3 regions of the Paenibacillus riograndensis SBR5 genome follow, and region 1 is predicted to be linked to each of the others. Evidence: riboswitches for the same ligand, from Rfam matches in the RefSeq annotation. Region 1 holds a riboswitch; each other region holds the start of a gene.
The links. Region 1 has a riboswitch for cobalamin ahead of PRIO_RS05530 (S-layer homology domain-containing protein). Riboswitches for the same ligand answer to the same signal wherever they lie in the genome.
Positions count from the first base shown of each region.

Region 2: linked by a shared signal. The riboswitch ahead of PRIO_RS02920 (anaerobic ribonucleoside triphosphate reductase) and the one ahead of PRIO_RS05530 (S-layer homology domain-containing protein) in region 1 are both predicted to bind cobalamin.
Region 3: linked by a shared signal. The riboswitch ahead of PRIO_RS10295 (energy-coupling factor ABC transporter permease) and the one ahead of PRIO_RS05530 (S-layer homology domain-containing protein) in region 1 are both predicted to bind cobalamin.

Region 1 is NZ_LN831776.1:1,276,323-1,283,560, reverse strand. It holds gene PRIO_RS05530 (S-layer homology domain-containing protein) at 189-4,805, opposite strand; cobalamin riboswitch at 4,990-5,194, opposite strand; gene PRIO_RS35390 (hypothetical protein) at 5,902-6,357, opposite strand; gene PRIO_RS05515 (GAP1-N2 domain-containing protein) at 6,736-7,238, opposite strand, start outside.
Region 2 is NZ_LN831776.1:665,637-672,874, forward strand. It holds gene nrdG (anaerobic ribonucleoside-triphosphate reductase activating protein) at 1-275, opposite strand, end outside; gene PRIO_RS02920 (anaerobic ribonucleoside triphosphate reductase) at 272-2,257, opposite strand; cobalamin riboswitch at 2,544-2,772, opposite strand; gene PRIO_RS02930 (MTH1187 family thiamine-binding protein) at 3,122-3,430, shown strand; gene PRIO_RS02935 (sugar phosphate isomerase/epimerase family protein) at 3,467-4,240, shown strand; tRNA gene PRIO_RS02940 (tRNA-Thr) at 4,329-4,400, shown strand; gene PRIO_RS02945 (hypothetical protein) at 5,763-6,215, shown strand; gene PRIO_RS02950 (extracellular solute-binding protein) at 6,569-7,238, opposite strand, start outside.
Region 3 is NZ_LN831776.1:2,541,884-2,549,121, forward strand. It holds gene PRIO_RS10260 (carbohydrate ABC transporter permease) at 1-39, shown strand, start outside; gene PRIO_RS10265 (carbohydrate ABC transporter permease) at 72-887, shown strand; gene PRIO_RS10270 (sugar phosphate isomerase/epimerase family protein) at 910-1,848, shown strand; gene PRIO_RS10275 (5'-3' exonuclease) at 1,901-2,827, shown strand; gene PRIO_RS10280 (alpha-N-arabinofuranosidase) at 3,019-4,515, shown strand; gene PRIO_RS10285 (DUF6171 family protein) at 4,531-4,818, shown strand; gene PRIO_RS10290 (ArsR/SmtB family transcription factor) at 4,953-5,900, opposite strand; cobalamin riboswitch at 6,075-6,261, shown strand; gene PRIO_RS10295 (energy-coupling factor ABC transporter permease) at 6,438-7,205, shown strand; gene PRIO_RS10300 (energy-coupling factor ABC transporter substrate-binding protein) at 7,208-7,238, shown strand, end outside.

The sequences.
Region 1 (7,238 bases):
CCGGACCAGGCACTTAGGCCCTTTGAAGGGCCAGCCTTGAATCAAACAGCGGTTCAAAACCGCATGATTATGTTAGTCTTACTGCCACATCAGCATGCTTATGGTGTCTTACTGCCACCAGAGTACGGTTCATGTTTTCCTACCGCCACACCAGGATGTTTATGTGTCTTACTGCCACAACCGCATGATTATGGCAGTCTTACCGCCACCACTGCGGCCATTTCCCTGGTCACAGCGGACGACGGGTCAAAGGTTCCGCCGAATCCGGTCATGTAACCGAGCTCCGTAACTGTACGGACAGCGGATACGGCATAGCTGCTGATCCGTCCTTCGTCAGTAAACTTCGCAGCTTGCGGAGCTGCCGCAGAAGCTGTATTTTCCAGCTTTAGTGCTCTTGAAATCATGACAGCCATATCCTGGCGGGAAATGACTCCGTTCGGATTAAAGGTTGTGTCCGTAATTCCATCGGCAATGCCGAGCTCTTTCGCTTTCCGCACTACTCCATAATACCATGTGCCGGTCTTGACGTCGCTGAATACCGGAGCACTGTTAGCCACAGACGGCTCGTTATGGGTCAGCCTCAGCAGCAGGGCGGCAAATTCCGCCCGGGTAATCTTCTGCTTCGGTGCAAAAACCAGACTGTTCCCGCTGATGCCCTCCATCAGCTTCTTGCCGTATGCCTGATGCACGGCTTCCAGCGCCCAGGGCGAAATCAGATTCTCATCGGTGAACACGACTCCACCATTTACACCGGTAGGCGAAATGCTGAAAAGATTCGCTTCGCCCGTCAAGTAACGGTTATAAGCGGTCAGGGCCAGCAGCGCCTGCTCGGTGGCTACGCTGTTAGCCGGCTGTCCCTGTGTATGGGCATAGCCGCCGTCCGCTTGACGGAAGGAAGCCAGGTGGCTGAGCAACCCGCCTTTGGTTTTGACAAACCGTGAGTCATTCGGACCGATTCCCGCTGCAGCCAGGGCAATGATGACCTGCGCTGTGCTCTCACTGTTTTCTACATTCGCCTGCTTGAAGCCGCCGTCTTCCTGCTGCTGCTGCGACAGCCAGGCAATGGCTTTGTCAACAGCTGCTGCAACCGTTGTCTGACTGGCGTGAGCTGAAAGCGCGGTAACCGCCATAGCAGTGATATCGGGATCAGCTGCTCCGCCTGAGGTCAGCGGGAAGCCGCCGTCCTTGCTTTGAACCTCCAGCAGGGCCTGAACCAGACGTTCTTTGGTCCACTTGGCACCCGAAGGCACCGTATAGGAGCCGCTGTCCAGGGCGATCAGGGCAAAAATCAGACCGTTGCTGCCTTGGCTGGTCATGTTGTCATTGTTATAGATTTTTTCAATCAGGTTATAGCCGCCAAAGTTCTGCGGATCTGCACCTGCAGCAGCCACACCCAGGACCAGACGCTCATAGTCCGTAACCTTGCGGAGCTGGCCCTTGCTGGCTGACAGCTGCTCCTTCACCCCTTCCAGGTAAGCAGCCGGCACTGCATGACCCGAGCGGGCCAGCCCGACAGCCTGCCAATCACTTAGCTCTTCTGCTGCCGTTATCCCTTTCGCGGTAGCAGCAATATCGCTCTTCAATTTCTCCGGCTGCGGCTCCCATTTGCTGCGGTCGACTACTGCGTAATCAGTAAAATGGCTGATTTTGCCGGTAATGATACCCGTTTTGGCATCCAGAACGGAAGGAACCGGAATCCAGCGGCCTGTAGCCGGATCAAGCCAAGCCAAGGCCAGGTTGGCCGGATTTCCGGATTTTACCGGAACTGTGATGGAAAGATCAACCGGCTTCACAAATTTTGTCCCGTCCGGCCCGAACGTATATAGACCCGACACCAGTTCGCCACGGCTGGAGCTGCTCTCCTTCATGCTGATCTTCACTGTTCCGGAGACTGCCCCGGCCGGAATCAGCAGCTGCACCTCGCCGCCGCTGTCCTTCAAAGCCGCTCCCGCACCTGAAGTAACTTCCTGTTCGAAGGCTGCCGTGTTGGCCGTTAATTTTTGACCCAAAGCTGCCGCCTCAGACGCTGTCATGGGTGCACCTGAATTCGTAACAGCTGTCGTCTGTCCCACCTGGTTCAGCGGGAGGGTGTTGTCAACTGCGATGCCGACGCTTCCCGCACCTCCCGTGCTTCCTGTGTTTCCGGAGAGACCGCCTGTACCTGCCGAAGGAATATCATAATCTGTCGTATAGTACCAGACAAGCACATCCCCATTGTTCAATTTGTAATCCCCGGCACTGAATCCAGGATCGCTGCCATTGACGGAATACTTCCAGCCGCTTTTTGGCCCCCGGTCAAACTCTTTCAGGCCATCGATAGCAACGACATACATGCTTCCACCGGAGGTTGTCGCAGTCACCCGGCTTCCCAGCTGGCGGATCAGCAGACTATACGCTGTTTCTCCGGCATTTAGAGCTACTGTGGTGCTGGACAGAATAGTCCCTTTAGCACTGTCGCCGATAACCGAAATCGTTGCCGATGCCGGCTGAGGCACCACTACCGGATCAGAAATAGTCAGCGGCTGCGTGTAGCGGACGATCTTCGGCGTGCTGTCCGCAACATATCCCGTCACGGCAATCTTATACGCACCCGCAGGCAAGCCGTTATCGATGGTAGCTGCGCCCTTTTGATCCGTTGTTACGGTTGTGCTGCCAATGGTCACTTGTACGCCTGCTGCTGGTGTAACCACCGGATCAGAGGTATATGTCTTATCGTTCCATACCCACTGCTTCTGGGCAACGTTTACTGTGAACGCTTCGCCCGGTTTAGGCTGGGCAGCGGAGAGCGTTACGGAGTTGACAACCTGGGTAGCTCCCCCGCCGTAATAGACCAGCACATGATCGGAAGGCTGAAGGACGAAGGCTCCCATCCCTACAGACGGATAAATCCACTCCCCGCCGCGGGAAACCACAAAGCTCCAATACCCGTCATATGTTCCGCTCTGGATTCCATTGATGCCCGAGACATAGCTGCCAAAAGAAGACTCTGTGATGTCCAGCGGAATATTGCCGGATGCCGCCAGCTTCTTGAGGGCGTCCAGCGCGTCAGACGCTTCCAGTGTGCCTTCGGCGATAGGGCCTTGCGGACCTTCGACCGATACTGTGGCTTTTACATTGAGAGGGGCTACCTTAAGCGTCTGTGTATATTTTGCAATCTTGGGCGCCTTCTCTGCAACGTATCCTGTAACAGCAAGTGTGTAGTCTTCTGCAGCGAAGCCCTCTGGAAACTCGGCTTTACCGTCTTTATCTGTTGTTGCCGTCTTGCCACCAATCGTCACCTGCACACCGGCGGCTCTTGAAGTTACCGGGTTGGAAGCGGAGCCATCCCATACCCATGTTTTTTGGGTGACTGTGACGGTAAAAGCTTCACCCTCTCTTGGCTGTGCGTTGGAAAGGGCCACTTTATCGACAAGCTGCGTAGCGCTGCCCGCATAATAAACCAGTACCCGGTCAGACTCCTTCAGCTTGAAGTCTTTCATACCTACATCAACGCTGGCCCATTCCCCGCCGCGAGACACGGCGTACATCCAGCCGTCATAGCCGCCGGTAGCTCCGGCATAAATGCTGCCAATGCCAGTAACATAAGCGCCGGAAGGATTCGTAATCGGCAGACTGTTCGCTGCGGCTACTTTTTCCAGTGCTTCGAGTACGTTCCCAGCGTAGGCGCTGCCTTGGCCCAGCGTCTGCTCAGGCCCTTCAATCGTGAGCGGCACATAGACGAGAGGGTTCTGCGCTACCGGCTTCGAAAAGTCATACAGCTTGCCGTTCGTACCACCGCTGAACAGATTGTAGGCCACCAGGGCCTGCAGGCCTTGCTCGGTAGCCAGCGCATTGGCGCTGCCGCCCTGGTTATGAGCAAAAGCTCCACTGGCCAGTCTGAAGCTCAGCAGCCGATTCAGCAAGCCTGTTTCATTTTTAGTAAACTCGCCGCTGGCTGGGTCTACACCAAAGGAGGACAGACCGATTATGGCCTGGGCCGCACTTTCACTGCTGTCTCCGTAGCCGCCGCTGCTGTCCTGCTTGGCTGCCAGCCAGGCTACTGCTTTTTGTCCCGCTGTTGCCACAGCAGGGTCATTCTTGTGGGCAGCGAGTGCGGTCAGGACTATGGCCGTCATATCCGGATCGCTCGCCCCCGTGAACAAAGCAAACCCGCCATCGCTATTTTGCTTGGACAGAATTTCGCTCAGCAGCGACGTCTGGTTCCATTTGGCGTCACCGGGAATCGTGTAGCTGCCGGAGTCCAGCGCGAGCAGCGCGTAGACTGGCGCATTCAGCGGCTGGCCGCTGATATTGTCGCTGTTATAGATGCGCTCCAGCAGATTGAAGCCCGCTTCAGAACCGCTGCCGGCAAAATTCGCCGGATCGCCGCCGACCGCCCGCACAGCCAGCACAATCCGCGCATAATCCGTCACATTCGGGAAGCTGCCTCCCGCTGTCTGTACTTTTTTCGCTAATGACTGGACGTAGCTGTCCGGTACCCGGTAGCCCGCCTGGGCCAGCCCGATCGCCTGCCACTCCGATGTTACGCCGCCGCTGAGTATATATTCTGCAGCCGAATACGTTGCCTGCGAGACAGTTACCTGTCCCCCGTTATCCGCTGCAGCCAAGGAAGCGCCAGCTTTTCCTTCCGCAAAAGTATCCGCAGCATATACTGCGTCCGTGACACTGTCCGTGCCTGTGTTAACAGTGGCTTCCGCTGCGGCAAAAGCCTGTCCCGCCGGAACCACCGCGGTACCCGTAACCGAAATTACCAGCAATAAGACCAGACCAAGCACAAAAGACTTGGCAGAATAAAATGTCTTCATCGTCAACCTCTTTCCTTGTCATAAAATAAATGCTTGTACTGCTTTGCAGAGGACAGCCGGGACAACATAAAGACCGCCCTTGTTCAGGGCGGCCGGGAAGAATACAAATTGGAAGGCTGCGGTGCTCGAAGCTCCAGACTTCATCCATTTGCATATGTTCCGCATTCTTACCCCACGAAGAATAGAAACGTTCACGAAAAAGGCAGGTCTCCTGGCTTATGCCTCATCGCTGCTCTTGGCCTTCCCATCCTTACAGCCGGACAGTGGCCGCTCTAAGAGCCGCTCCGCATTTACAGTGGCGGGACCGCGCCGGATTTGCACCGTGCTTCCCTTTTAAGCCGATTTCTGATGCTACGCATCGAACCGGCACCTCTCTCTTAACTATTAAATTTTAATATCCATAATCATATCTAGTATTCCCTTGTATGTCTATAGAGAAGCTGTTTCTTAGCGGGTGCAAAAAGTACTCCACCCTCTCCAGCTATTATTCCATCCTGAAATAACGATGTCCGATTCATACAACATGGTTATGGAAGCCTCGAATTTGGCGAAGCCAAATTGGGGGCCTTCTCCGGGATTGCATCGTCTGAAGTGCCGCCAATGGGCGGCATGAATGTCCATCCACAGTAATAGTGAAAAAATCCAACGACTCCCAGCCATAACCGTCAATGCAGAGCAGCACCTTGTGAGGAGCAGCTTGTAACAAGCACCTTGTGACTAGCAGTTCAGCAGCCGTCGGATCATTTGTACGGACTGTTGAGAATATACAGCAACTGTTGGCTAGTATAAGGATAGTTGGGACTTAACGAACGATGGGGCAGCGAATATTGGATCGTTGTCAGGGCAGTTGGGACTATACAGAAACCGTTGGCTGGTATACTGGTAGTTGGGACTTAATCGAGTGTCGGGCCGGCAACTGTTGGATCGTTGTCAGGGCAGTTGGGACTATACAGAAACCGTTGGCTGGTATATTGGTAGTTGGGACTTATACAACAAGTGTTAGGCGGCTATCCAGATAATGTGTCTATGCGGCAATCGTTGAGGGCGTGCAGTAATTAGGTAACTTTCAACTTAGAAATTCCTGTTAACAGCAACCTTATAGCAGCGGCGGTAACAACGGTATTTCTGCCGTTGTATCCACCAGTTTCGGCCTCGGTGCGCACAACAACGGCATTTCTGCCGTTGTTTCTAACATTTCTAGACTCGGCGTGCACAACAACGGCATTTCTACCGTTGTTTCTAACATTTCTAGACTCGGTGCGCCTAACAACGGCATTTCTGCCGTTGTTTCCAACAGTTCCAGACTCAGTGCGCCTAACAACGGCTTTTCTGCCGTTGTTTCTAACATTTCTAGACTCGGTGCGCCTAACAACGGCATTTCTGCCGTTGTTTCCAACATTTCCAGACTCGGCGTGCACAACAACGGCATTTCTGCCGTTGTTTCCAACATTTCTAGACTCGGTGCGCCTAACAACGGCATTTCTGCTGTTGTTTCTAACATTTCTAGACTCGGTGCGCCTAACAACGGCATTTCTGCCGTTGTTTCTAACATTTCTAGACTCGGTGCGCCTAACAACGGCATTTCTGCCGTTGTTTCTAGACAAGTTTGTCCTTCAAACGATTAGCACTAAGCTACTTCCCGACTCTGTATGATTCTGAAGCACAATAAAGTAGAGGCTATACTTCCCCAATCCAAAACAAACTCAAACGAGGCTATAGCACTCTGCGAAGAAATCAAAGGTACTTTTACCTCTCATTCCACGCTGGAGTCCACTTTTGGAGAAATCAAAGGTACTTTTACCTCTTATTCAACGCTGGAGCCTGCTTTCGGAGAAATCAATAAAAACCTGAAGAGCATGATAAGCCTCACTTTTTCGGCATATCATGCTCTTCAGGTTAATGTGTCAAAGCTGCTTCGAGAAGCGTCGTCTCATTCGGTTGTTGTATCCCCCGTTGCTGTGGGGGATGGCTCAGGGCTTGGAGAGGCATCCACTCCGGCGCCCGGAGGGTTGCTTGCTGCCGCGCCTGAGGCCGGCTGCAGGGTCAGCTTGTACTCCCCGGCGATGACCATGTCGCCTGCGACCAGCTTCGCGCCGGCCTCCAGCTGCACGGTCACCTCGTACGCGGGTGCCTCCGGCACCGCTCCCGAGGCTCCGGGGGCTTCCGGCGCGGTGCCGCCCGCTGCCGGTGAAGGCGTGGCCCCGCCGGCATTCCCGCCGACGGGCCCTTGGGTGACGGCGCCTGCGTCTGCGCCGTCCTCACTTCCGTCGCCCGCCCCTGCGGCGGCGCCGTCAGTCCCTGCGGGCGCGCTTGCCTTCGCGCCCTTTGCCCCAGCGGCGGCATCCGCGCCGCTGTCAGACCCGACCGGCGCACTCGCGTCCGCGCCGGTGTCCGGGCCAGCGGCTGCCGTACCCGCAGCCGCTTCACCCGATG
Region 2 (7,238 bases), 610 kb from region 1:
ACGCTGCGCAGCTCCTGAATGAAGCCCGCAGCCTCCTCTGCCGAGAAAAAAGGGTCGCCGCCCGCCAGCGTCAGTCCGTCCAGCAGCGGATTTGCCGCCATCTCGGCGATAATCTCCCGCTGGCGCTCCAAGGTGAACGGCTCGCCGTAGTTGAAATTCCAGGTCTTCGGGTTGAAGCAGCCCGGGCAGCGGTGACGGCAGCCGCTGAGGAAGAGGACGGCCCGCATGCCCTCTCCTTCGTTGATCGATTCCGGGTAGTAGCCGCATATATTCATAGATGCTTAACGCGGTCCCTTACTTCGGCTTGCTTGGCGGCATTGAAGCGGGTCTGGTAGTCGCCGGTCAGATAGCCGGTTACCCGGCGCAGGCGGCGGATATGCACATCGTTCTCATGCGCGCCGCAGGAAGGGCAGTTCGTGCCGATCACGCCTTCGTAGCCGCAGTCCGAGCAGCGGTCTATCGGGTGATTGATGCTGAAGTAGCTGACCTGCTGCTCCAGCGCATAACGGATGATCTTCACAAAAGCCGCCGGGTTGCTGCGGGCATTGCCGTTCAGCTCTACATAAGAGATTGCGCCGGCATTGCAGTATTCATGGAACGGGGCTTCCAGGCTGATTTTTTGTGCGGCGCTCAGCTCATAGTAGACCGGGATATGGAAAGAGTTCGTATAATATTCACGGTCGGTGACGCCCGGAATCGAGCCGATCACCTTGCGGTCCACTTTGGTGAATTTGCCGGACAGGCCTTCAGCCGGTGTGGCGAACAGCGTAATGTTGAGGTTCAGCTCCTCGCTCTTGCGGTCGCAGTATTCCCGCATGTGGCGGACAATGGCCAGCGCCTTGGCGTGGATCTCCATGTCCTCGCCGTGATGCTTGCCGTACATGGCCTTCATGCATTCCGCCATGCCGATGAAGCCAATCGACAGGCTGCCATGCTTCAGCAGCTCGCCTACACTATCTTCGGGAGCGAGCGCTTTGCCGCCTTCCCAGACGCCTTCGCGCATCATGAAATCGGAAGCCTTGGCCTTCTGGGAGGCCTGGATGCGGAAGCGGTGAAGCAGACCTTCCAGAGCGATGTCCATGTAATGGTTCAGATCGTCATAGAAGCCTTCTTCGTCGGCGGCAAGGCGGCGTCCTGTGGCAATGCCGTAGGCCAGTCCCAGCCGCACCAGATTGAGCGTATTGAAGGACAGGTTGCCTTTGCCGGAGCAGTGGTTGCGTCCGAAGCGGTCGCCCAGCACCCGTGTGCGGCAGCCCATCGTGGCAAATTCGGTATCCGGATCAGCCGGATCGTAATATTGCAGATTGAGCGGCGCATCCAGATTGGCGAAGTTCGGATACAGTCTGCGGGCGGAACATTCCGCCGCCTTGAGGAACAGCTCGTAGTTCGGATCGCCCTGCTGCTGGTTCACGCCCTGCTTGCATTTGAAGATCTGGATCGGGAACACCGGCGTTTCGCCGCTGCCCAGACCGTTCATCGTGGCCATCAGCAGCGAGCTGATGACCAGCTGCCCTTCAGGAGAGGTGCAGGTGCCGTAGTTGATGCTGGTAAAAGGAATCTGTCCGCCCGACCGGCTGGACATTGTATTAAGGTTATGTATCATGCTCTCTGCGGCCTGAAGCGTTTCACTTTCCGTCTCCTTCAGCGCAAAGCGGAAGGCCCGCGGATACTGCTCCGCCAGATCGCTGCGGCTCATAGTGACTTCCCCGCCGATCTCTCCGGCTGTACCTTCTTCGAAATATTCCAGTCCCTTGCGGAACAGCTTGGCGAAGGACTTGGTCACATAAGGAGCCAGATCAAAATCCAGCTTGTTGGCGGATACGCCGCCGTATTGGGCATTCTGCTGCGACTGGAAAATAATCGCCACCAGCGACATCGCAGTCATAATCGAGTTGGGTGGACGAACGCTGCCGTTGCCGGTGTTGAAGCCTTCGCGGAGAAGCTGCTCGAACGGGATAAAGATGCAGTTGGTGGTTCCGATCGCGTATTGGTCCAGATCGTGGACATACACCACATTATCGAGGGTAGCCTGCACGAGCTGCGGCGGCATCGTGAAGTTGCGGGCATACCACTTGGAATACTCACTGCCGAACTTGCTCATTTTGCCGGAAAAGCTCTCACCGTTCAAATTCGCATTTTCGCGCAGCAGATCCAAATCCCGGCTGTCGATAATATCGCGCCCCAAATGGATCACTTCCTCCAAAAGAACCTCCTGTGCAGCTTGTCCACCGTTGTACCGTTTCTCCAGCAGCGTCATTGTCTAGCTCTCCTCTCCGTATATGAAACATGTTCTGATTGTAATAAAAAAGCATCCCCCGCCGAGGAAGGCGGAAAATGCCCGGATGCGTAGCGCAAATAACCTGAGCGGATATTTGCGGATGGTCTCCATGGAAATATGCTTTCCCGCAGAAGCCGATACCTGAACGTGATAAGGCTTATCGCGTTCAGGTATCGGCAGCCTTGGCTCCCTGGCATAAGGGAAGGCTAAATCTGCTTGTGCAGGCCGCATGCGGACACCTCTCCTGTTCCTCGCAGGCGTAAATAATGGTGCCCGGAAACAGGCAGGTCTCCTGGCTTCCGGTGAATCCGGGGCGCCTTCCCAAGGGGGGCTACCCCTCAGTGGCGTGAGCCTCAGGATACTGCTCCGCAGGGCTTCTGGAGCCTGCAGGGCATCCGGTTACAGTGGCGGGACCGCAACGGATTTGCACCGCGCTTCCCTATTAAGCTTCAACTCTCCTGGAAGAGCAAAGCACCTGTTTCCACTATATTTTGTTGTCGCTAGATAAAAATAACCCAATATCTTGTGTTTGTAAACAATTTTTTGCGAACCCGCGCCCGGTGCGGACTCCGCCCGTTTACTCACAGCTGGTCCACAGCTGATCCACAGATAACCCGGTGTTCGTCCACAATTAGTCCACAGGTAATCCACAGCACGGGAGTAAATTTTGCCGGAACTGATTCAAAAATTGTCCAAAATACGCCACAAAAGTTCCAAAACCTGGTCATACCCGCAGTAGGACTTTAGGCGATTTGTGGGGGGAGGCAGGAGTTGCTACAATAGAAGGGACCAGAGACTTATGTAACGAGGCTTATAGAGGCTTATAATAGGAGGGATTTCAGGATGGCGATTGGCGAAGTAACTGTAATTCCGATTGGTACAGGCAGCACCAGCCTCAGCAGCTATGTGGCTGACATGCAGCGCGTGCTGGAGACGGTGGAAGGCATTACCTACGAGCTGACATCCATGGGCACCATTATCGAAGGTCCGCTGGCGCGGATTCTGGCGGCCGTCGAAGCGCTGCACGAGTCCCCTTTTACTGCCGGAGCACAGCGGGTATCCACCTCGCTCAAGATTGATGACCGGCGGGATAAGCCGTCCACAAGCCGCAGCAAGCTGGAATCGGTGGAACGCAAGCTGCAGGCGGATTAATTCATAACAATTACAGCGACAAGGAGCGGATGCGTAATGGCGGCTATCAAACAGCAGATCGGGATACAGATGTACACGCTGCGGGACAGGGCGGAGAAGGATTTTCTGGGGACGCTGCGCAAGGTGGCGGAGATCGGGTACAAATCGGTGGAATTTGCCGGGTATTTTGGCGTATCAGCTGCAGAACTGCGCAAAACGCTGGATGAGCTTGGACTGTCGGCCCCCTCAGCGCATGTAGGGCTGGATTTCAGCAGTCTGGAGAATATGCAATCGGCCTTATCCAGAGAGATCGAATATGCCCGGGAGGTGGGGCTGGAGTATCTTATCACACCTTCTGCGCCTCTTCCGGAGCAGCCTGCGCTGGACGATGTGCTGGCTCTGATTCCATTCTTTGAAAAGGCTTCCGAGCTGGTACGGGCAGCAGGGCTGAAGTACGGATACCACAACCATGACTTTGAGTTCAAGCAGGTCAACGGGCAGGCCGTCATCGACATCTGGCTGGAGCGGATTCCTGCTGAGCATATGGTGGCGGAGTTTGATTTGGGCTGGGTCCATGTGGGCGGTGCGGTACCGGCAGAATATATCTCCCGCTATGCCGGACGCGTGCCTCTGGTCCACATCAAGGATTTCGGCGCAGGCCATGAGGAAGCCGATCTCGGAAAAGGTCAAGTAGACTTCGATAGTGTCTTCAAGGCTGCGGATGAAGCCGGAATTCAGCACTACATCGTGGAGCAGGAGGTTTTCGCATCGTCGTCACTGGAGAGCGCCCGGCTGGCGCTGGATTACTTCCGCAAGCGGGGAATGCTGTAACCGTTTCCTGATCGGGCTGTAAGAGAAAGGGTTGCGTTTTTCTCCAGACGATGTATAATGTATTTTGTTTGACAGAAAAATGCTGTAAGCTGGTGTAGCTCAGGGGTAGAGCAACGCACTCGTAATGCGTAGGCCGGGGGTTCAATTCCCTTCACCAGCATCCCCAACAAACATACGTAGCGCGGATTCTTGAAAATTTCAAGAGCCGCGTTTTTTATTTTATAGGAAGTTATACAGTGTAAAAAAGGATATCTTGGAAGCCTCCGAGGATAAAAGTGATGCAGGAGGGTTGAGCTTCATCCGTGGACTGAAGCGGACAAAGGAGCCCTTATTTTGCCAAAAATCTTGTTTTTTCAGCGGATACGGACTCAGGAACCGTTATATCGTTCGATTGAACCTGGAATAAAGGGGAAAAGGACAAATAAAGGCATCTCAGTCCGTCCTGCGGAATAGACGAATCTTCTATGAATAACGGCTTTCCAGTCCGCAACGGTTGCGGATCGATCGTGAAGGAAGCTCATCGTGTCCGCAGAATGACCCATACCATAATCATACGGCCCCCAATGCATGTTTTAACTAACTTCTGGGCGAGCGTTGTGCATGTGGTATAACAATATGAGCTCTAAGCAAGTCAAAGGACGCTAAGCCTGCCTATGCTGCCTATAATACAACAATCCGTCTTCAGCATACCCCCGTTGGTTTTGGAACGGCGGGGAATCCCTGCGGCCGTAAGCCCCGTGTTGTTATTCACCCGCCAGGGTGATTTTGTTCTTTTCGGGGAGATTGCAGCCCTTTTCACCTCAATAACGGATTATGTGTCCGGATCACCTTGTATATTGCCCGTGCCAAGAAGTAGGTGAACAGTGCTAGTTGGAAAAAGGAAACTTATTTCTCTCAGAAATCAACAATTGTGAGATTGAAGTGGAAAAAGGGAACTTAATTGGGCCATATGACTTAGTTAGGGGCGAAATGAGCTGAATTAGTTACCCTTTTTCCACTTAACCTGCGGAGAACAGGAGATTCGGGCAAATTAGTTATCCTTTTTCCACTTGGAATTGCTGAAGGACACATAAAGGGTTCCCCTAAGGTGTTAACCCTCGAAAACTTGCACGGAATACAACAAAGTGTGATATAAGCAGACCGAATGGGCGAACATCTTGTACGTTATACAACAATCTGTGTCCAAAGTACGCTAAACGTACAAAAATCTTGTGAATTGTACAACAATGTGGGCGCGGCTTCACCAAATGGACGAAAATCCTGGATGTTATACAACAAATGCGGACTTCGTAACCTCCAAGACCCTTATTCACCCGCCAGGGTGATTTTGTTCATTTTTCTACCTGTTCTTCTACCCCTATACAATAGGGATTTTTTATTCCTCGCCAGATTGTTTATACGATTCGGTTAATGTCAGCTTGTATGCAACGCAGAGTATATATAAAATAACCCGGCTAGAGGCTGATGTGTGGTTTTTCACTTTTTAATATACTCAACCCATAAAGAAATTTGGGAGGGTATTATGAGAAATTATAGAATTCGATTTTCGTTGACAGGCTTTTTATTATACGCATTGCAACTGCTTCCTAATATCATCTGGATGCTAGTGCCTCCAGTAAATGATGTGCTTACCGGAAACAGTTCTGCCTATAAAACACTCAATATTATTGAGGGATTGTTTGGAGTGCTAACGGTTACTCTGATGATTTTTCTGTTAAACAAAGCTGAAGGGAGGAATAGAAACTTTTATATAGGATTAGCAGTTCTCTTTTTGGCAGGCTATTATATTTCTTGGATTTTCTACTATAACGGAGTGGTGGCTCCGTGGTTATTGATACTGGGAATTGCTTGCATGCCGCCGCTTTATTTCTTTTTTGCCGGGCTTTGGATGAAGAACTATGTCCTCCTCGTTCCGTGTGCTATTTTTGGAGTTACCCATATTTTGATCACATGCATGAATTATTTGGGAGCTTGAATGGTTAGAATTGTTTTTGTGAGTAGCCGGATTCTAAATTGATTTTGGGCATGACTAACCGAATTTGCAAAATGTGAGCTGTAAAAGAAAAGAGACATCTCTACAAGATAGAGACATCTCTAAATAAATTAGTAAAGAACTGCCCGGAGTTTATGTCGCAGATATAATCAAAGTGGTTTAGCTGTAAGGTTTCAAATAAACCTTATAGCATACATCATGAGCAACCAAGCTTTGTTTAGTGGGATTAGCGTCATAATTATAATCAGCCGGGTCTGTCTCAAAAGCATACAAAACATTAGTCACAAGGTAAGATTTATAATTCCATAAAAGCAGCTCTCCTACTCTTAAATGTCTTATTTCCCGTAACCGAGTTCATTCAATTGGCTGATCGCCGTATCGAGATAGTTCTTGTAGCTGAACGTGTTTTCCAGCGTCTCCAGAAACTTGCTGTAGCTGTCGATCTTGGCTTTGCCATAGACAAATTTGATCATTTCTTCTTCAATGAAGCGGTTGGCGTCGGCCGGGTTGTAGCCCGGAGGGCTGGTCACAAAGCCGTCCAGTGTCTGGATGCGCGGCAGGTTGGCTTCAAAGTCAATATAGGCGGCCAGATTGCTGAATTTGGATTTCAGATAATCCGTTTCCGGGCGGCCTGTGAACTGGTACAGCCAGGTGAACGAAGCGTCGGAGCGGCCTTTGTCGGTAATTTTGACAGTATCGCCTTCCAGCGTATAGTGGGTATTCTCCACCCCATACTGAACCAGCCGGTTGCCTTCCTTTGTCGATACATAATTGAGCAGCTCCAGCACTTTGTTCAGCTTTTCAGGCTCGCTTTCCAGCTTTTTGGGGATGACCCACAGGCCGCTGGAAGCGCCGATATTCAGAGAATTGGCATTTGCGATGCCGGTTGGTCCTTTCGGGGGAGCCAGCTGAATCCATTCCGCCTTCGGATTGGCGCCTTTCCAGACGGCTACCTTGTCGTCTTTCATGATTTGCGCCCATTCGGTGTTGATGATGCCCACCTTG
Region 3 (7,238 bases), 1.3 Mb from region 1:
CAGTTTTTTGGCCTGGACCGGAGAATTCACTATAACTAAATTTGCACGGCTGCCGGAAGGAGGGCAATTCTATGAAAACCAAACTTACATCCAGACTCGGAAATATACTGATGCTGGCCCTCGCGGCCTTCTGGCTGATCCCGCTGCTCTGGATGACGGTGACGGCGTTCCGACCCCGTCATGCGGCGCTGTCGGGCCTGTTCTCACTGGACTTCACTTTGGGCAACTTCGCTACGGTCTGGTCTGCCGCGCCCTTTGCCACTTATTATCTCAACACCATTCTGATTGTAGTGTGCGTGTTTGCTGTGCAGATGCTGACGGCCAGCATGGCTGCCTTTGCCTTTGCCCGTGTAGCCTTTGCCGGCAGCAGCATAGTGTTCCTGCTGTTTCTGGTGCAGATTATGATCCCCGCCGATGTGCTGATCTTCCCCAACTACAATGTCCTGAAGCAGCTGTCGCTGCTCGACACCAAGCTGGGCATTATGCTGCCGTTTCTGGCTTCGGCGTTCGGAATCTTTCTGCTGCGCCAGGTATTTAAGACGATTCCTGCCGAGCTGGAAGAGGCGGCGCTGATCGAGGGCTGCAGCCAATGGCAGGTGCTGTGGAAAATTTATTTCCCGCTGGCCCGTCCCACCTATGTGGCCTTCGCCCTCGTCTCGATCAGCTACCAGTGGAATAACTTTCTCTGGCCGCTGATCATCACCAATTCGGTGGAGAACCGGCCGCTTACGGTGGGGCTGTCGATTTTTGCCCAGTCGTTCGAGATTGGGGTGCAGTGGACGGAGGTCAGCGCCGCTACACTGCTGGTGATCACGCCGCTGCTGCTGATCTTCCTGGTGTTCCAGCGCCAGTTCATTGAGAGCTTCATGCATTCCGGTATTAAATAGAGCTGTTCAAGGAGGAGTACGGATGACGTCATTACAGGACTGCGCGGTCTCTACTTATGTCTACATCGGCCGTCCGCTGGCTGAGGCTATTGAATTACTGGCCGCTGAGGGCTGGAAGCACATTGAGATTATGTGCGAAGGCAGGCATGGGGAGCTGCTGGAATGGACGGCAGACCAGTTGGCTTCACTGGCCCGCAAAGGCGAGGACCTTGGCATCCGCTGGAGCATCCATGCGCCGATCACCGGCTGCAATCCGGCGGCAGAGGATGAGCAGCAGCGTGCGGAGGCGGAAACGCTGCTGCTGGAAACGCTGCGTGCTGCCGATGTGCTGGGCTGCAGCTACGTGGTGCTGCATGCGGGCGAACTGCCTGCTGCGGGCACTGAGGGGACAGCAGCGGAGCCAGGGGCGGCATCGCTGCCGGAAGAGGCAGCGGCCGAGGCAGGTGCTGGAGCGGCAGCCGTTGATCCGCGGGAAGCGGCCAAGGTGCGGGTGGTGCGTTTCCTCCAGCGGATACTGGCGGAGACTGCCGGTTCTGCGGCAGTTATCGCGCTGGAGAATGTTCCCCCGTACCCCGGGCTGCTAGGGACGGAGGTCACAGAGCTGCTGGAGCTGGCCGCGCGGGTGGATTCCTCCCGCATAGGCCTGGTATTCGACAGCGGCCATGCCCTGATGGCAGGCAAGGAACGCTGCCTGCTGATGCTGCAGCAGGCCATGCACCGTCTGATCGCGCTGCATCTCAGCGACAATGCCGCAGAGCAGGATGAGCACCTGGGGCTCGGCCAGGGCAAGGTGCCGCTGGAGGCGATGCTCGCCGGGCTGACGGCAGGCGGCTTCAGGGGCGCCTGGGTGCTGGAGCTGCGGCATCCCGGAGATCTGCTGCCGTCCGCAGCCAGACTTCACCATTTACGGAAGCAATACCAGGCTGTTTATGGCATTGAACCTGTCCCGGGAATAAGGTAGACTTGATAGAGGAATGCATGTTCCAATATCAATAAAGCAGGTGTTACACACAATGAGTTCAGAACCAAAGGGCCGGGTAATGATCGTTGACGGAATGGCTCTGCTGTTCCGGGCTTTTTATGCGACCGCCTATGGCGGATATATCCGCAAGACTAAGGCCGGACTGCCGACGAATGCGGTGTACGGGTTTTTGCAGTATTTTTTCGATGCGGTCAGCACGTTCGAGCCTTCCCATGTAGTGTGCTGCTGGGATATGGGCAAGGGGACCTTCCGTACGGAGAAGTATGACGGCTACAAATCGAACCGGATTGATGCGCCGCTGGAGCTGATTCCGCAATTCGATCTGGTCAAAGAGGTAGTAGCCGAGCTTGGCGTGCCGAATATCGGTCTGGCAGGCTATGAAGCGGATGACTGCATCGGCACGCTGGCTTCGTGCTACAGCGGGGAATCCGAGGTCTACATTCTGACCGGGGATCATGACATGCTGCAGCTGGTCAGCGACAGCGTAAAGGTCGTGATTATGAAAAAAGGCCGCTCCAATTACAAGGTCTACGATCCGGCGGAGCTGCTGGAGGAAAGAGGGCTTACCCCGGCCCAGGTAATTGACCTGAAGGGCTTCATGGGCGATACCAGCGACAACTACCCGGGGGTGCGCGGCATCGGGGAAAAGACGGCGCTGAAGCTGCTGAGTGAATACGGCACCGTGGAAGGCGTGATCGAGAACCTTCACCTGCTGCCCAAAGGGGTGCGGGCCAAAATCGAAGCCGACCTCGACATGCTCCATCTGTCCCGCGAGCTGGCCGAAATCCGCTGCGATGTGCCGGTGGTCTGTACGCTTACAGAATGCCTGTGGGAGCTGCAGCGGGAGAAAGCCGCACGCAAATTCCAGGAGCTGGAGTTCGGCAGCCTGCTGCATCTTGTCGGCCCGGTGAAGGATGAACAGGGGATTGTGCAGATTGAGCTGGGGGATCTGGGTTAAGACCAGATTCTCTGTTCAGCAGGGCCATAATACTGACAACAAATCACCGGATTATGCAGAAGCGCTTCCTGAGCCGACAACGGCAGGGAAGCGTTTTTTTGTTGTTGACGGATGCAAAGCAAGCCCTTTATAATGTTAATATAATTATTAAGTAGTTAATGAATATATTAATTAAGAGAGGCGGCATAGAAATGGCTCAGCGTGTTGTGCTTCATACGGATATCCGCAAGGGAACGATTAACCGGAATATTTATGGTCATTTTTCCGAGCATTTAGGACGTTGCATTTATGAAGGCATCTGGGTAGGGGAGGACTCTCCGATTCCGAACACCAAGGGCATCCGCAATGATGTTGTGGAAGCGCTTAAGGAGATCAAGGTGCCGGTGCTGCGCTGGCCGGGCGGCTGTTTTGCCGATGAATATCACTGGAAGGACGGCATCGGAGCGCGCGAAGGCCGCAAACGGATGATTAATACGCACTGGGGCGGCACGGTGGAGAACAACCATTTTGGAACGCATGAATTCATGGAGCTGTGCGCCATGCTGGAATGTGAACCGTACATCAACGGCAATGTGGGCAGCGGAACGGTGCAGGAAATGTCAGAATGGGTGGAATACCTGACCTTTAACGGCGTATCTCCGATGGCTGAGCTGCGGGCCAAGAACGGCCGGGAAGAGGCTTGGGCTGTGAAGTATTTTGGCGTGGGTAACGAAAACTGGGGCTGCGGGGGCAATATGCGTCCGGAATATTACGCTGACTTGTACCGCCAATACCAGACGTATGTGCGCAACTACGGGGACAACCGGATTCACCGGATCGCCTGCGGCCCGAATGCGGATGATTATCAATGGATGGAAGTGCTGATGCGCGAAGCCACGCGGTTTATGGACTCCATCACGCTGCATTACTACACCGTTCCCGGCGCCACTTGGGAGCACAAAGGTGCGGCTACCGGCTTTGATACTGCGGAATATTTCACCACTCTGGAAAAAGCGCTGCGCATGGAAGAGCTGGTCACCCGCCACAGCGTCATTATGGACAAATATGATCCGGAGAAAAGAGTCGGCCTGATCGTCGATGAGTGGGGAACCTGGTATGATGTGGAGCCGGGTACGAACCCGGGGTTCCTGTACCAGCAGAACTCGATCCGCGATGCGCTGGTTGCCGGTCTGACGCTGAATATTTTCCACAAGCACAGCGACCGTGTGCGGATGGCGAACATTGCCCAGACGATCAACGTGCTGCAGGCCGTCATCCTTACCGAAGGCGAAAAAATGCTGCTGACTCCGACCTATCATGTATTTAATATGTACAAGGTGCATCAGGATGCCGAGCTGCTGGATCTGACGCTGGACAGCGGGTCTTACAGCTTTGACGGCAAGGAGATTCCGGAAGTTTCGGCGTCGGCTTCGGTAACGGCCGAGGGTGTGATTCATGTCAGCCTGTGCAACCTGAATCATGCGTCTGCGGCTGTGCTTCCGCTGGAGCTGCGCGGCCTTGCCGGCCAAGCGGTGGATATTGCCGGCACCACGCTTGCCGGGGCAACCATTGATGCCCATAACTCGTTCAGCGAACCGGAAGCGGTTGTTCCGCAGCCGTTCACAGCCTTTAAGCTGGAAGGGGATACTGTTACTGTCGAGCTGCCGGCCATGTCGGTAACAGTACTGGAAATTACACCAAAAGCTTGATAAAGGAGAACCGCTATGGCCACAACCTCTGCCTGCAAAGGCTGCCGGGATGATTATAAGGTCACGGAAGCGCAGATCGCCCGTATACTGGCGTCATCGATGTTCAATGAAGGCAATACCGCGTCAGATCAGGTGTATGCGGAGCGGATCGCACTTTGCAGTACCTGCCCCAAGCTCCAGGATGGGGTGACCTGCACTGCCTGCGGCTGCATCATCCCGGTTGTTGCCCGGCTGAAGGCGCGCGGCTGTCCGCTTCCCGGCGGCGGCCTGTGGCAGCCGGTTAACGGCTCCAAAATCAACTGATCCGCAATGAAGACCACAGAACAGATTTCAAATTCAATCTGTTCTGTATAACCCAGAATCCCCGATCCTTCGCTGGCTTGATCCGCAGCGGAAGATCGGGGATTCTTCATTGCAACCCTCTGATGGAGCCGGGTTTAAGGTGTTCCGGCAGCGTCAGGACTGTCGGATATGCCGGATATTTCCGTATAGAACAGTTCAACCAGCATGTCCTGGTTATAGTTGCCGAATCCTTTGCCGAACAGGGTCAGCCCTCCGATATGCTCGGCATCCTCCTCCACGGACAGTCTGAACGTCCACTGCTTGCTGCGGATGTCCACTTGATCCAGCGTGACCCCGGACAGCTTTTGCCCATCCATGAAGGTCCCCTTGGGGGTAACCCGCAGCTGCTTGAGCAGCCCGTATTGGTTCGTGAGTGCGGGCCACCAGGACGGCGTATATTTGCCTCTGCTGTCTCCGTAATCTCCGGGGCTGGTCCAGAAGCCCAGCTTCGTTCCGTTCAAGGTAAAGGTGATATCCGAAGGCCAATTGTTATTGATGGAGGGGGCTTCAGAGGCGATTTCCATTGTAATGACAAGCTCCTCCGGCTGCTCGCTGGACAGGAGGAAGTTGGGGATTTTGTATTCGACATAACCTTTGCCGAACCAGAGGATGCCTGCATTCATCCGTTCCAGATCCCAGAAGTAGCGCGGGTCGTCGAAATTGCCGATGACCTTCTCTACCGTTGCCAGACCGCAGGTCGGTTCGATCTGAAAGTCGGAGTAGAGGCCGACCGGTATCTCTTTGCGGTGGCTTTTGCGTTCCGCCGGGGCTTGAGCGGGGAAAATGATCTCTGCGCCTTCAGCCGCCAGCGTGCAGATTTTTTGCAAACCGCTCCGCCCGGGAGCCATATGTGTCCGGATCAGTCCGGCCGCCTCCAGCTTGCGGACATGCATCGTCATGATCGCGCTGCTGAGCCGGGCTGCCGCTGCCAGCTCCTTGACATTCATCGGCTGAACGGCGAGCAGGCGGAGCATGCGGAGACGTACGGCGCTCGATAAAGCTTCGTAGACAGGCAGGGATTCTTCGGTAAGATCCAGTTTCATTGGACAGCCTCCGGGTACAGGTTAATAAAATAAGGGGACGGCAAAGCCGTTACTGCTTGTATAGTTAACAATTATATTATTCAAATGAGGTTCTTACAAGCTTCTTGCCTTTCAGGGACACCTCCACTTTTATCACAGACACGCTTATGCCATGTCCGCTATGATGTACAGGATGAATTAGCGATGAAACAAGGTGCCTTTGATTCACATCAAGGGATAACAGGGAATCGGGTGCAACTCCCGAGCGGTCCCGCCACTGTAAGGAAGAGCCAGCTTTCAACAGGTCACTCGGTTGCTCCGGGGAAGACGAAGGCCAGCGATGATCCCGAGCCAGGAGACCTACCTTGTTTGCGCACACACGACTCTACGCGGATAGGAGCGGTGTACGAATGGGTTGAGAGATAAGGGTGTGCCGCTAGTTTTGGCGGGTAAGCAGCCTTTTCTTTGTGATCCGGATACGTACATGATACTCCCACCCCCAGGGGCGGGAGTTTTTGGTTTGACGCCGCACACGAAAATCAAATAGGAGGTGCAAGGATGAACAAACGGAGCTATTGGCGTTTCACGGTACTGGTCGGCGTATTTGCCGTTTATCTTCTGCTGAATGAGCCGGGTACGGCGGAAGCAATGCACATTATGGAGGGATTTTTACCGGTTGGCTGGGCGGTGTTCTGGTGGGCGGCTTTTTTGCCGTTCTTTTTCCTGGGCGTCCGCAAGCTCACAAGGATGACCCGGGACAACCCGGAGCTGAAGCTGTTGCTGGGTTTATCCGGAGCGTTCACCTTTGTGCTCTCAGCGCTCAAAATGCCCTCGGTTACGGGAAGCAGCTCTCATCCGACGGGGACGGGACTTGGCGCAGTGATGCTGGGTCCGCTGCCGATGAGCGTGACCGGTTCCATTGTGCTGCTGTTCCAGGCACTGCTGCTGGCGCACGGTGGAATCACCACGCTTGGCGCGAACGCCTTCTCCATGGCAGTGGCCGGGCCTTTTGCCGGTTATGCGGTCTATAAGCTGATTATGAGGCTGGGCGAACGCGAAAAGCTGGCGGTATTCTTCGCGGCTGCGGTAGCGGATCTGATGACCTATGTGGTCACTTCCTTTCAGCTTGCGGTGGCTTTTCCGTCTGCGGATGGCGGTGTGCTGGCTTCCATGGCGAAATTCGGCGGTATTTTTGCTGTGACCCAGATTCCGCTGGCGGTCAGCGAGGGGCTGTTGACAGTGCTGCTATGGAACTGGCTGAAGGCCTACAGTCCACAGGAGCTGTCCCTGCTTAAACGGGGAGCCAAGGGAGGAAATACACTGTGAAGATAAAGAACAAATGGAAAAACCTGCTGATGC